DNA from 2 places in the Kitasatospora sp. NPDC004289 genome. Region 2 is predicted to be linked to the other one. Evidence: riboswitches for the same ligand, from Rfam matches in the RefSeq annotation. Region 2 holds a riboswitch; the other holds the start of a gene.
The links. Region 2 has a riboswitch for S-adenosylmethionine ahead of ACWEPF_RS19050 (IclR family transcriptional regulator). Riboswitches for the same ligand answer to the same signal wherever they lie in the genome.
Positions count from the first base shown of each region.

Region 1: linked by a shared signal. The riboswitch ahead of ACWEPF_RS27545 (aminotransferase class V-fold PLP-dependent enzyme) and the one ahead of ACWEPF_RS19050 (IclR family transcriptional regulator) in region 2 are both predicted to bind S-adenosylmethionine.

Region 1 is NZ_JBSGEL010000048.1:5,667-10,342, reverse strand. It holds gene ACWEPF_RS27560 (hypothetical protein) at 67-330, opposite strand; gene ACWEPF_RS27555 (rhomboid family intramembrane serine protease) at 525-1,322, shown strand; gene ACWEPF_RS27550 (Lrp/AsnC family transcriptional regulator) at 1,319-1,597, shown strand; gene ACWEPF_RS27545 (aminotransferase class V-fold PLP-dependent enzyme) at 1,790-3,151, opposite strand; SAM riboswitch class IV at 3,205-3,322, opposite strand; gene trpD (anthranilate phosphoribosyltransferase) at 3,435-4,466, opposite strand; gene ACWEPF_RS27535 (response regulator) at 4,613-4,676, opposite strand, start outside.
Region 2 is NZ_JBSGEL010000026.1:1,784-6,459, reverse strand. It holds gene ACWEPF_RS19055 (cholesterol oxidase substrate-binding domain-containing protein) at 1-1,292, opposite strand, end outside; SAM riboswitch class I at 1,413-1,555, shown strand; gene ACWEPF_RS19050 (IclR family transcriptional regulator) at 1,749-2,462, shown strand; gene ACWEPF_RS19045 (phytoene/squalene synthase family protein) at 2,571-3,491, opposite strand; gene ACWEPF_RS19040 (peptidoglycan DD-metalloendopeptidase family protein) at 3,623-4,474, shown strand; partial or broken gene ACWEPF_RS19035 (FHA domain-containing protein) at 4,640-4,676, shown strand, end outside.

The sequences.
Region 1 (4,676 bases), on a different contig from region 2:
TGTCGCGGGTACCGTGCCCCGGCCCGACACGCGCCACACGCCGGGCGGGCCGGGGCACCCGCGATCTCAGGAGTCCTGCTGCTCCGCGGCGGCGTCCTCCGCCCCCGGACGGGCCACCAGCTCGACCTGGTCGACCGCGTTGCACCAGCGGCAGCGGACCGACTCGACGGTCTCGGCGAGCACCTCGGTCTCCTCCACCTTGGACTCACCGGCCAGGTCGAAGTGGAGGAACTCCACCGTCCGGGCGGAGCGGGTCACGTCGAAGCGGGTGAGGTTGCCGCAGAGCGTGCAACGCCAGCGGGTCTCGGCGGTGGGGAGCGCGATGGTCATGTGCCAAGTCCTCTCGTTGGTGCCGCGCGATCGGCGGTCACCCAGGGTCCGGGAGGCCAAGCCTATTGCCTGGCCGGGTGCCCGCGGACCGGGCGTCCGCGATCCGGTCCGACGGATTCCGGCCCGCCCCGCGGGTCCCCCACATGCAGCAGGCCCGGGTGTGCCGGACCGGCCCCGGAGGAATGCCTGCACCCATGGCCACCCCCGTCCTGGACCCGCCCGGCACCCGCGACCTCCGCCCGCCGGAACGGGTCCCCGTGGTCACCTGGACGCTGATCGGCCTGAGCCTGCTGGTCCTGCTGGTCTCCCCCAGCGCCGGCCTCAACCCCCGCTACGGCACCGGCCCGGCCCGGGTCTGCGCCGAGCAGCGCTACGAACAGCGCTGGGGGGCCGTCCCCGCCGAGCTGCTGGCGAACCGTCCGCTGACGCAGGACCGGCTCCGGCAGCTGCCGCCCGCGTCGGCGGACTGCCCGCCGCTGGTGCCCTCGCCGCACAAGCTGGTGCTGCTCTCGCCGCTGACCGGTCTGTTCGTGCACGCCGGGTGGGCGCACCTGCTGGGCAACCTGCTCTTCCTCTTCGTCTTCGGGCCGGGGGTGGAGCAGCGGTTCGGGCGGGTCCGGTTCCTGCTCGGCTACCTGATGGTGGGTCACCTCGCCACCTACGGCTGGGCGCTCGCGCAGACCGGCGGGCCCGAGTCGGTCCGCGCCCTGGTCGGGGCCTCCGGGGCGATCGCCGGAGTGCTCGGCGCCTACCTGCGGCTGTACCCGAGGGCGCGGGTCACCGCGCTGGTGCCGGTGCTGCTCTTCCTGCCGCTGCGGTTCCCGGCCTGGCTGGTGCTCGGGCTCTGGTTCCTGCTCCAGTGGCTCTCGGTCCGCCAGGGGGGCACCGGCGTGGCCTACGCGGTCCACGTCATCGGCTTCGCCGCCGGGTACCTGGGCACCTGGGCGGCCGTTACGCTGACCCGGAACCAACGGACAGGAGCTTCAGAGTGATCACCGCGATCGTGCTCATCAGGACCAGCGTCGACCGGATCCCCGAGATCGCCGAGGAGATCGCGGCCATCGAGGGCGTCAGCGAGGTCTACTCCGTGACCGGCGGCTACGACCTCGTCGCCATGGTCCGGGTCCGCCACCACGACGACCTCGCCTCCGTCATCCCGGCCAAGGTCAACAAGATCCCCGGCGTCCAGCACACCGAGACCCAGATCGCCTTCCGCACCTACTCCAAGCACGACCTCGAAGCGGCGTTCGCCCTCGGGCTCGACTGACATACGGAGCCTCGGCAGGGCAAGCGCTCAGGGGCGCGAGGAACTGCGCGGGTACGGAAGGCGGCTCACCGGCAACTGAACCGCCGTCAGCCGGTTGCCCGTGCTGCCGTTCCCCCCGCGCGCGCCGCGGCGGAGCCGCAGATCAGCAGAGCCCCGCGCCCCTGAGGTCGCTGCCCTACCGTCCCACTCCGCTCAGCCCCGACGGGAGTCGGCGACGCAGCGGCCGCCCTCGTTGCGGTAGTTCCAGGCCGCCCCGTCGGAGACGAGCGCCCGGACGGCGGCCAGGAAGCGGTCGAGGTGCTCGTCCGGGGTGCCGGCGCCGAAGGAGACCCGGATGGCGTTGAGGCTGCGCTCGCCCGGCAGCGACGGCTCGGGGGCGCCGCACTCGGAGGGCGCCGCCTCCTCCCCGCCGAGCAGGGTCCGCACCAGCGGGTGCGCACAGAACAGACCGTCGCGCACGCCGATGCCGTACTCGGCGGAGAGCGCGGCGGAGAAGTGCGAGCTGTTCCAGCCCTGCACCACGAAGGAGAGCACGCCGACCCGGGCGGCGTCCTCGCCGAACAGGCTGAGCACCCGGACCTCGGGGACCTCGGCCAGACCGGCCTTCAGACGGGCGATCAGCTCCTGCTCGCGGGCCTCCAGCGCGTCGAAGCCGGCCTCGGTGAGCGCCCGGCAGGCGGAGGCGACGGCGTAGGCGCCGATCACGTTCGGGGAGCCGGCCTCGTGGCGGGCCGGGCCGGTCTGCCACTCGACGGCGACGGAGCCGTCGAGCTCGCGGGCGACGGTGCGGCTGGCGCCGCCGCCGGCCAGGTAGGGCTCGGCGGCGTCCAGCCAGTCGGAGCGGCCCGCCAGGACGCCGGCGCCGAACGGGGCGTAGAGCTTGTGGCCGGAGAAGGCGATCCAGTCGACGTCCAGCTCGCGGACCGAGACGCGGTGGTGCGGGGCCAGCTGGGCGGCGTCCAGGACGACCCGGGCGCCGTGGCGGTGGGCCACCTCGGTCAGTTCGGCGATCGGCCAGAGCTCGCCGGTGACGTTGGAGGCACCGGTGACGCAGAGCAGGCGGTGCTCGGCGGGGTTCTGAGCGAGCGCCAGGTCGAAGGCCTCGACCGCCTCGGCGTGCGAGCGGGGGGCGCGCAGGTAGGTGACCTTGAGGCCGTTGTGCGCCCAGGGCAGCAGCGAGGCGTGGTGCTCGGTCTCGAAGGCGAAGACCTCGGTGCCGGCCGGGACGGCGGCGGCCAGGAGGTTGAGCGAGTCGGTGGTGGCGCGGGTGAAGACGACCTGGTCGCCCTCGCGCAGGTCGAGGAACTCCTCGACGGTGCGGCGGCTCTGCTCGAACAGGTCGGTGGAGAGCTGAGAGAGGTAGCCGGCGCCGCGGTGCACCGAGCCGTAGTACGGGGCGTAGGCGGCGACGTCGTCCCAGACCCGCTGGAGGGCCGGGGAGCTCGCGGCGTAGTCGAGGGCGGCGTAGGTGACCTTCTCGCCGGAGGCCAGCGGCACCTGGACGTCGTGGCCGAGGACGGGGAGCGGGGCGCAGGTGGAGGTGGCGACGGACATGGGGGTGCACTCCTCTGAAGGTCCGGGACCTCGGGGTGCAGCTGTGCCGCCGACGTCCGCGCTTGCGCTGCGGACGGATCGCCGCAGTGCCCGGTCCTCACCCAGGGCACCCCGCCACGGACGGAGGGTTGCCGGACAGCAAGCTGGGGCTTGTCGCTGTCGCTCATGACCTGTCGTGAACTCTAGAGCGGCTTCCGAAGAGTGGTCAAACGGCATTCCACTATCTGGACGCATCCGGGTACGAAGAAGGCCCGGACCGTGGTCCGGGCCTTCAACTCGACGCTCAGGAACGGGTGGTGGCCTCGGCCCAGTTCTTCAGCAGGGTCTCGGCGGCGCCCGAGTCGATGGCCTCGGCGGCCCGCGCCATCCCGGCCTTCAGCTGCTCCGGGAGCGGGGCGTCGGTGAGGTCCAGGGCGGTCAGCGCGGCGGCCGAGTTGAGCAGCACCGCGTCCCGGACCGGGCCGCGCTCACCCGCCAGCAGGCGGCGGACCACGGCGGCGTTGAAGGCCGGGTCGCCGCCGCGCAGCGCCTCGATGTCGACCAGGTCGATGCCGACCTCGCGCGGGTCGAAGGTGGTCTCGGTGACCTGACCGTCCTTCACCGTCCAGACGTGCGAGGTGGTGGAGATGGTCAGCTCGTCCAGGCCGTCGTCACCCCGGAAGACCAGCGCGCTGGCGCCGCGGCGGGCCAGCACCCCGGCGATCAGCCCGGCGAGGCGGGTGTCGAAGCAGCCGATCGCGTGGGCGGTCACCCGGGCCGGGTTGGTCAGCGGGCCGAGGATGTTGAAGGCCGTCGGCACCCCGAGGTCGCGGCGGGCCGGGGCCGCGTGCCGCATCGCGGGGTGGAACACCGGGGCCGGGCAGAAGGTCAGGCCGACCTCCTCGGCGATCTCGGCCACCCGGTGCGGCGGGACGTCCGGGCTGACGCCGAGCTGCTCCAGCACGTCGGTCGCGCCGCTGGCGGAGGAGGCGGCACGGTTGCCGTGCTTCACCACCTTGGCCCCGGCGGCGGCGGCCACGATGGCCGACATGGTGGAGATGTTGACCGTCTTGGCGCGGTCGCCGCCGGTGCCGACGATGTCCACCGCCGGTCCGGGGACGGTGAGTTGGACGGCGTGGGCGTACATCGAGTCGACCAGGCCGGCGATCTCGTCCACCGTCTCGCCCTTGGCGCGGAGCGCCACCACGAAGCCCGCCACCTGGACGGGGGTGGCCTCGCCGCTCATGATCCGGTCCATCGCCCAGGCGGCGTCGGCCTGGGTGAGGTTCTCACCGGCGAGCAGTGCGCTCAACAGGTCGGGCCAGGTACGGGCCATGGCTAGCTCCAGTTCTCCGTCTTGACGTGGACTGGAGCCAGCCTAGCGAGGTGCGGCCCGCTGATGCGGTGTTGTTCTTCCCAGTGAGACGGCCGCCCCGGGTGGGACGGTGCGTCAGTTCCCCGCGCCCCCGGACGCATCACCACTTACGCAGGAGTGCGCCTCGCCACGCGGGCTCGCAGCAGCGTGGCCGCGGACTCGGCGAAGGGG
Region 2 (4,676 bases):
CGCAGGGTGGTGGGGCGGACGTACTGCAGGAGGGCCCGGGAGGGGCCCCAGAGGTCGGAGCGCAGGCCGTCGGCGAGCAGGTGGGTGAGGAGCTCGCCGGTGAGCAGGGAGCGCAGCAGGCCGCTGGAGAGCAGGACGTCGGTGAGGTCCCCGGTGAGGCCGATCTTGGTGATGAGGAACTGGAGCTGCCCGAAGACCGGGGCCAGTTCCGGCGCGCCGGAGACCAGTTGGCCGGCCAGGTCGGCGACCGGCTTCGGGATGTTGTCGGAGAAGGGGTAGTTGTAGGGCTCGGTGACGGTGCGGGCGGCGAACGGCCGCCCGGGGGTGAGCCGCCAGGTCTTGAGCCAGGGGTGGGTGGTGAAGGCGTACCAGATCGCCTCGGCCCGGCCGTCCCGGTCGACGAAGGAGGCGAGGGTGCGGGCACCCGCGGTGCCCGGGGCGGCGAAGAGCTCGGTGGCCGGGACGTCGACCCGGCTGACGCAGCGCAGCGGACGGTCGGGCCCGACCCGGAGCACCGCCTCGGTGAGGAAGGCCCGGCCGAGCTGGACCAGCAGGGCGCCGGCCTCGGCCTCGGTGCGGTCGTAGGTGCGGAGCGCGTAGCGGCCGGCGGTCCCGTCCCAGACCACGGCGGTGAGCGAGACCACCTGGTTGGAGAGCGAGCCGTAGCCGTGGCCGGCCGGGGCGGTCTCACCGGCCGCCGGGACGGCGGTGCCGTGGCCGCCGATCGCGAGCACGCCGCCGACGGTGAGGTCGCCGGGGGCGGGGCAGGCTGTGACGCCGAGGCCCTGCTCGGCGAGGCGGGCCAGCAGGTCCTCCATCGCGGCGCCGGTCTGCACCCGCACGGTCGGTGCGCCGGACACCGTCGCCCCGGTGAGGGTGACGGCGGTGAGGTGGCGGGTGGTGTCGACCAGCAGGACGCGGGCGGTGGACGGGGTGCCGGGCGCGACGGTGAGCGGGGCCCAGCCGTGCCGGTGGCCCTGCGGGCGCAGCCGCCAGCCGGCGGCGCGGGCCCAGTCCGCGAGTTCGGCGACCTGCTCCGGGGTGGTCGGCTCGCAGACCCAGAGCGGGTCGGTGCGGACCTCCCCGGCCCAGTTCTCGAACACCTGCTGGTACGGGACCAGCCCTCCGGGGAGACCGGCGGGGGCGGCGCCGACGGCCTGCGCGCTGTCGGGCCCGACGGTGCCGCGCAGCAGCCAGGCCGCGCCGGCCGTGCCGAGGGCCGCGGCGAGCGTCTGACGGCGCGTCAGTCCCCGGTCGGTGTGCTGTGGTTGCCCTGCTCGTTGGTCTGTCACGCGGCGACGCTACCAATGTGGATCATCCGACGGGCCGGTTTCGGCCCGGGGCGGGGCGGTTCCGGACGAGGTGGGGGGAGGTTGGTCACGGCGCCGCCACGACTTGATATGGTTCCTCGCGAATCATCCAGAGGGGTGGAGGGACCGGCCCTACGAAGCCCCGGCAACTCCCCGTTCGACCCGGCGTCCGAAGTACGCGCCGTGCCGTGCGGGAGCAGTGCCAACTCCGGCCTGTCGCCACTGTGGCGCGGGAAAGATGAGGAGACACGGTGCTCTCTGTGCTGTCCTTCGCCCGGGCGCTACCCGCCCCGGCGCTTTCGCGTACCCGTTTCGTGTCCGGCGCAGGCATTCGGCCCACTTCTGCGGCCTTCCCTCGCTGACCACCCCCGGCTCCCCGCACGGAGCCGCCGCGGGCGGACCCACCCGCCGTCCGCGGTTCTGAGACGGAGTACACCCATGGAAACCATCAGCGGCGTCGGCGTCCTCGACAAGGTCACCTCGATCCTCGGCACCCTGGAGGCCGGCCCGACCACCCTGGCCGGGCTGGTCGCCGCCACCGGCCTGGCGCGGCCGACCGCCCACCGGCTGGCGGTCGCGCTGGAGCAGCACCGGCTGGTCGCCCGCGACATCGAGGGCCGGTTCACGCTCGGCGCCCGGATCGGCGAACTGTCGGCGGCGGCCGGTGAGGACCGCCTGCTGGCGGCGGCCGGGCCGGTGCTCGCGCACCTGCGCGACGTCACCGGGGAGAGCGCCCAGCTCTACCGGCGGCAGGGCGAGATGCGGATCTGCGTGGCCGCGGCGGAGCGGCTCTCCGGCCTCCGGGACACCGTCCCGGTCGGGGTCACCCTTCCGATGCGGGTCGGGGCCGCGGCCCAGATCCTGCTGGCCTGGGAGGAGCCGGAGCGGCTGCACCGGGGCCTGCAGGGCGCCAGCTTCACCGCGACCGCGCTGAGCGGGGTGCGGCGGCGGGGCTGGGCGCAGGCCGTCGGGGAGCGCGAGCTCGGGGTCGCGTCCGTCTCGGCGCCGGTGCGCGGCCCGTCCAACCGCGTGGTGGCGGCCGTCACGGTGTCCGGCCCGATCGAGCGGCTCAGCCGCCACCCCGGCGCCCGGCTGGCCCAGGCCGTGGTGGACGCCGCCGAACGCCTCACCGAGGCCGTCCGGCAGTCCTGAGCCCGGGCCGTCCTGAGCCCGGGCGGTCCTGAGCCCGGCGGTCACGAGAGCGCTGGGCCCGGCCGGTTCTGAGCCCTGAGTCGGGCAGCCGGGTGACCCGAGGGGTCGTCAGGGGTTCGCCCGGCGGACGCGCCGGGCCCGGAGGTACTCGCGTGCCAGCAGGCGGAGCGCGGCGCCCTTGGGCGGGCCGGCCGGGCGCCGGAGGAGGGCGGGGAGGTCGGCCCGGGCGGCGCGGGAGGTGAGCGCGTCCAGGCCGACCATGCAGCGGACCATCGGACGGTGTGAGGGCGGGGCGAGGTCGATCACGGCGCGGCCCTCGGCGAGGGTGCGGTCGGCGTGGTCGAGCTGAGCGGTGATCAGGGCCCGGACGGCCGGGAGGTCGGCGGCCCGTTCGAGGTCGGGGCGGGTGACGCCGTGCCGCTCCAGGACCTCCTGGGGGAGCGTCAGCCGGCCGTCGGCCAGGTCCTCGGCGAGGTCGGCGACGAAGTCGATCCGCTGGGCGGCGTCGAGGTAGGTGCGGCAGGCGGCGCGGTAGTCGCCCTGGTCACCGTCCGGGCCGAGCAGGGTGGCGACGACCAGGAAGGCGGGCAGCGCGTAGGCGTCCAGGTAGGCCTGGTAGTCCGCCTCGGTGGCGAAGCCGGGGAAGTCGAGGTCGGCGAGGGCACCGGCCAGGTGCTCCGGCACCAGCGTGCGCAGCGCGGGGTGGGCCTCGACGGTGTGCAGGAACGGGCGCAGCTCGGGCTGGTCGGTGGCCCCGGTGGCGAGGGCACGCTCGACCTCGTGCTCCCACCGCGCGTACGCCGCCCGCCGTCCCTCCGGAGGGCCGCTGTCGAGCAGGGTGTCGGTGCGGTGCATGTAGGCGGTGGCAGCGATCACGTGCGGCACCAGACCTGCGGGGAGCAGCAGTTGGGCGGCCAGCGCGGCCTCGCGCCGGTACCGCGTCACCTGCCGCCGCTGCCGGGTGTAGTCCTCCCGCAGCCCGGGGTCGGTGATCCCGGCCGCGTCCAACGCCCTCGTCCAGCCACTCATCCCGGGCCCGCCCCTCTCCTTGATCGTCTCCGCGAACCCTAACCGGACCCTCGGAGTTCCGAGGTGTCCGGGCGGCGCGGGTCCGGGGACGATGGGCCGGGGCGGCGCCGGCCGCCGGAGGAGGGTGGGGCGTGCGCAGGGTGTGGTGGGTGCTGCTGGCCTTGGCAGCGGCGTTGGTGACGGTGCCGGGGGTGGCGTCCGGGGTGGCGTCGGCGGAGCGGAGTGCGGAGCGTCCGGCGTTCCAACTCCCGTTCCCCTGCGGGTCGGTGTGGCAGTTGAACACCTGGGGCCATGACCCCGCGCTGGACATGGTGGTGGACGGGAACACCGGCTCGGACGGCCTTCCGGTGCTGGCCTCGGCGGCGGGCACGGTCTCCGCGACCTACCGGGACAACGGCTCGGGCAACACGATCCAGATCAACCACGGCGGCGGCTGGTTCACCGCCTACTACCACCTCAAGGACGCCCCGGACGCGTACGTGAAGAAGGGCGACCGGGTGGCCGCCGGTGCGGCCATCGGCCGGATCGGCACCTCGGGGGCCTCCAACTGGGCGCACCTGCACTACGAGCAGCGCTACCTCGCCAAGGGCGACTTCACCGACGAGCGCCACCGGGTGCCGTCCCTGCTGGACGGCGTGCGCTACTCGGGCCCGAACGCGAGCTGGACCGGCGTCGTCAGCCGCAACTGCGCGGGCGCCCCGCCCGCCTGGCAGGACTGCCCGAGCGGCTACGTCTGCTTCTACGACGGCCCGGACGGCACCGGTTCGGTCTGCCGCTCCGACTCCGACCAGCCGGTGAGCAGCTGCGGGTTCCGCCGCTCGTACTTCAACAACGGCTCGCCGCAGCCCGGTTACGACCACGTCCAGGTCTCCTTCCAGGGCGGTGGGGGGCTCTGCCTGCACCGCGGCTGGACCGAGGGCCGCGGCAGCCTGCCGGACGGCGGGAAGGTCGTCGAGGGCTTCGTCTGGCGCGGAGAGTGCTGAGAGCGGTGAGGCCGGTGAGAGCTGTAGGAGCAGTGAGAGCTGTGAGAGCGCCGGGACACCGGACGGAGTGCTGATCCGGTGACCGCTCCAGCGGTGATCGTTATCTGAACGATGTGTTCCGCTCGTTACCCTTCCTCCACCACCAGTGGGGAGGGGTATCGGCGCGTGTACAGCATCATCGTGGTTCCGGGGCCGGGGATGG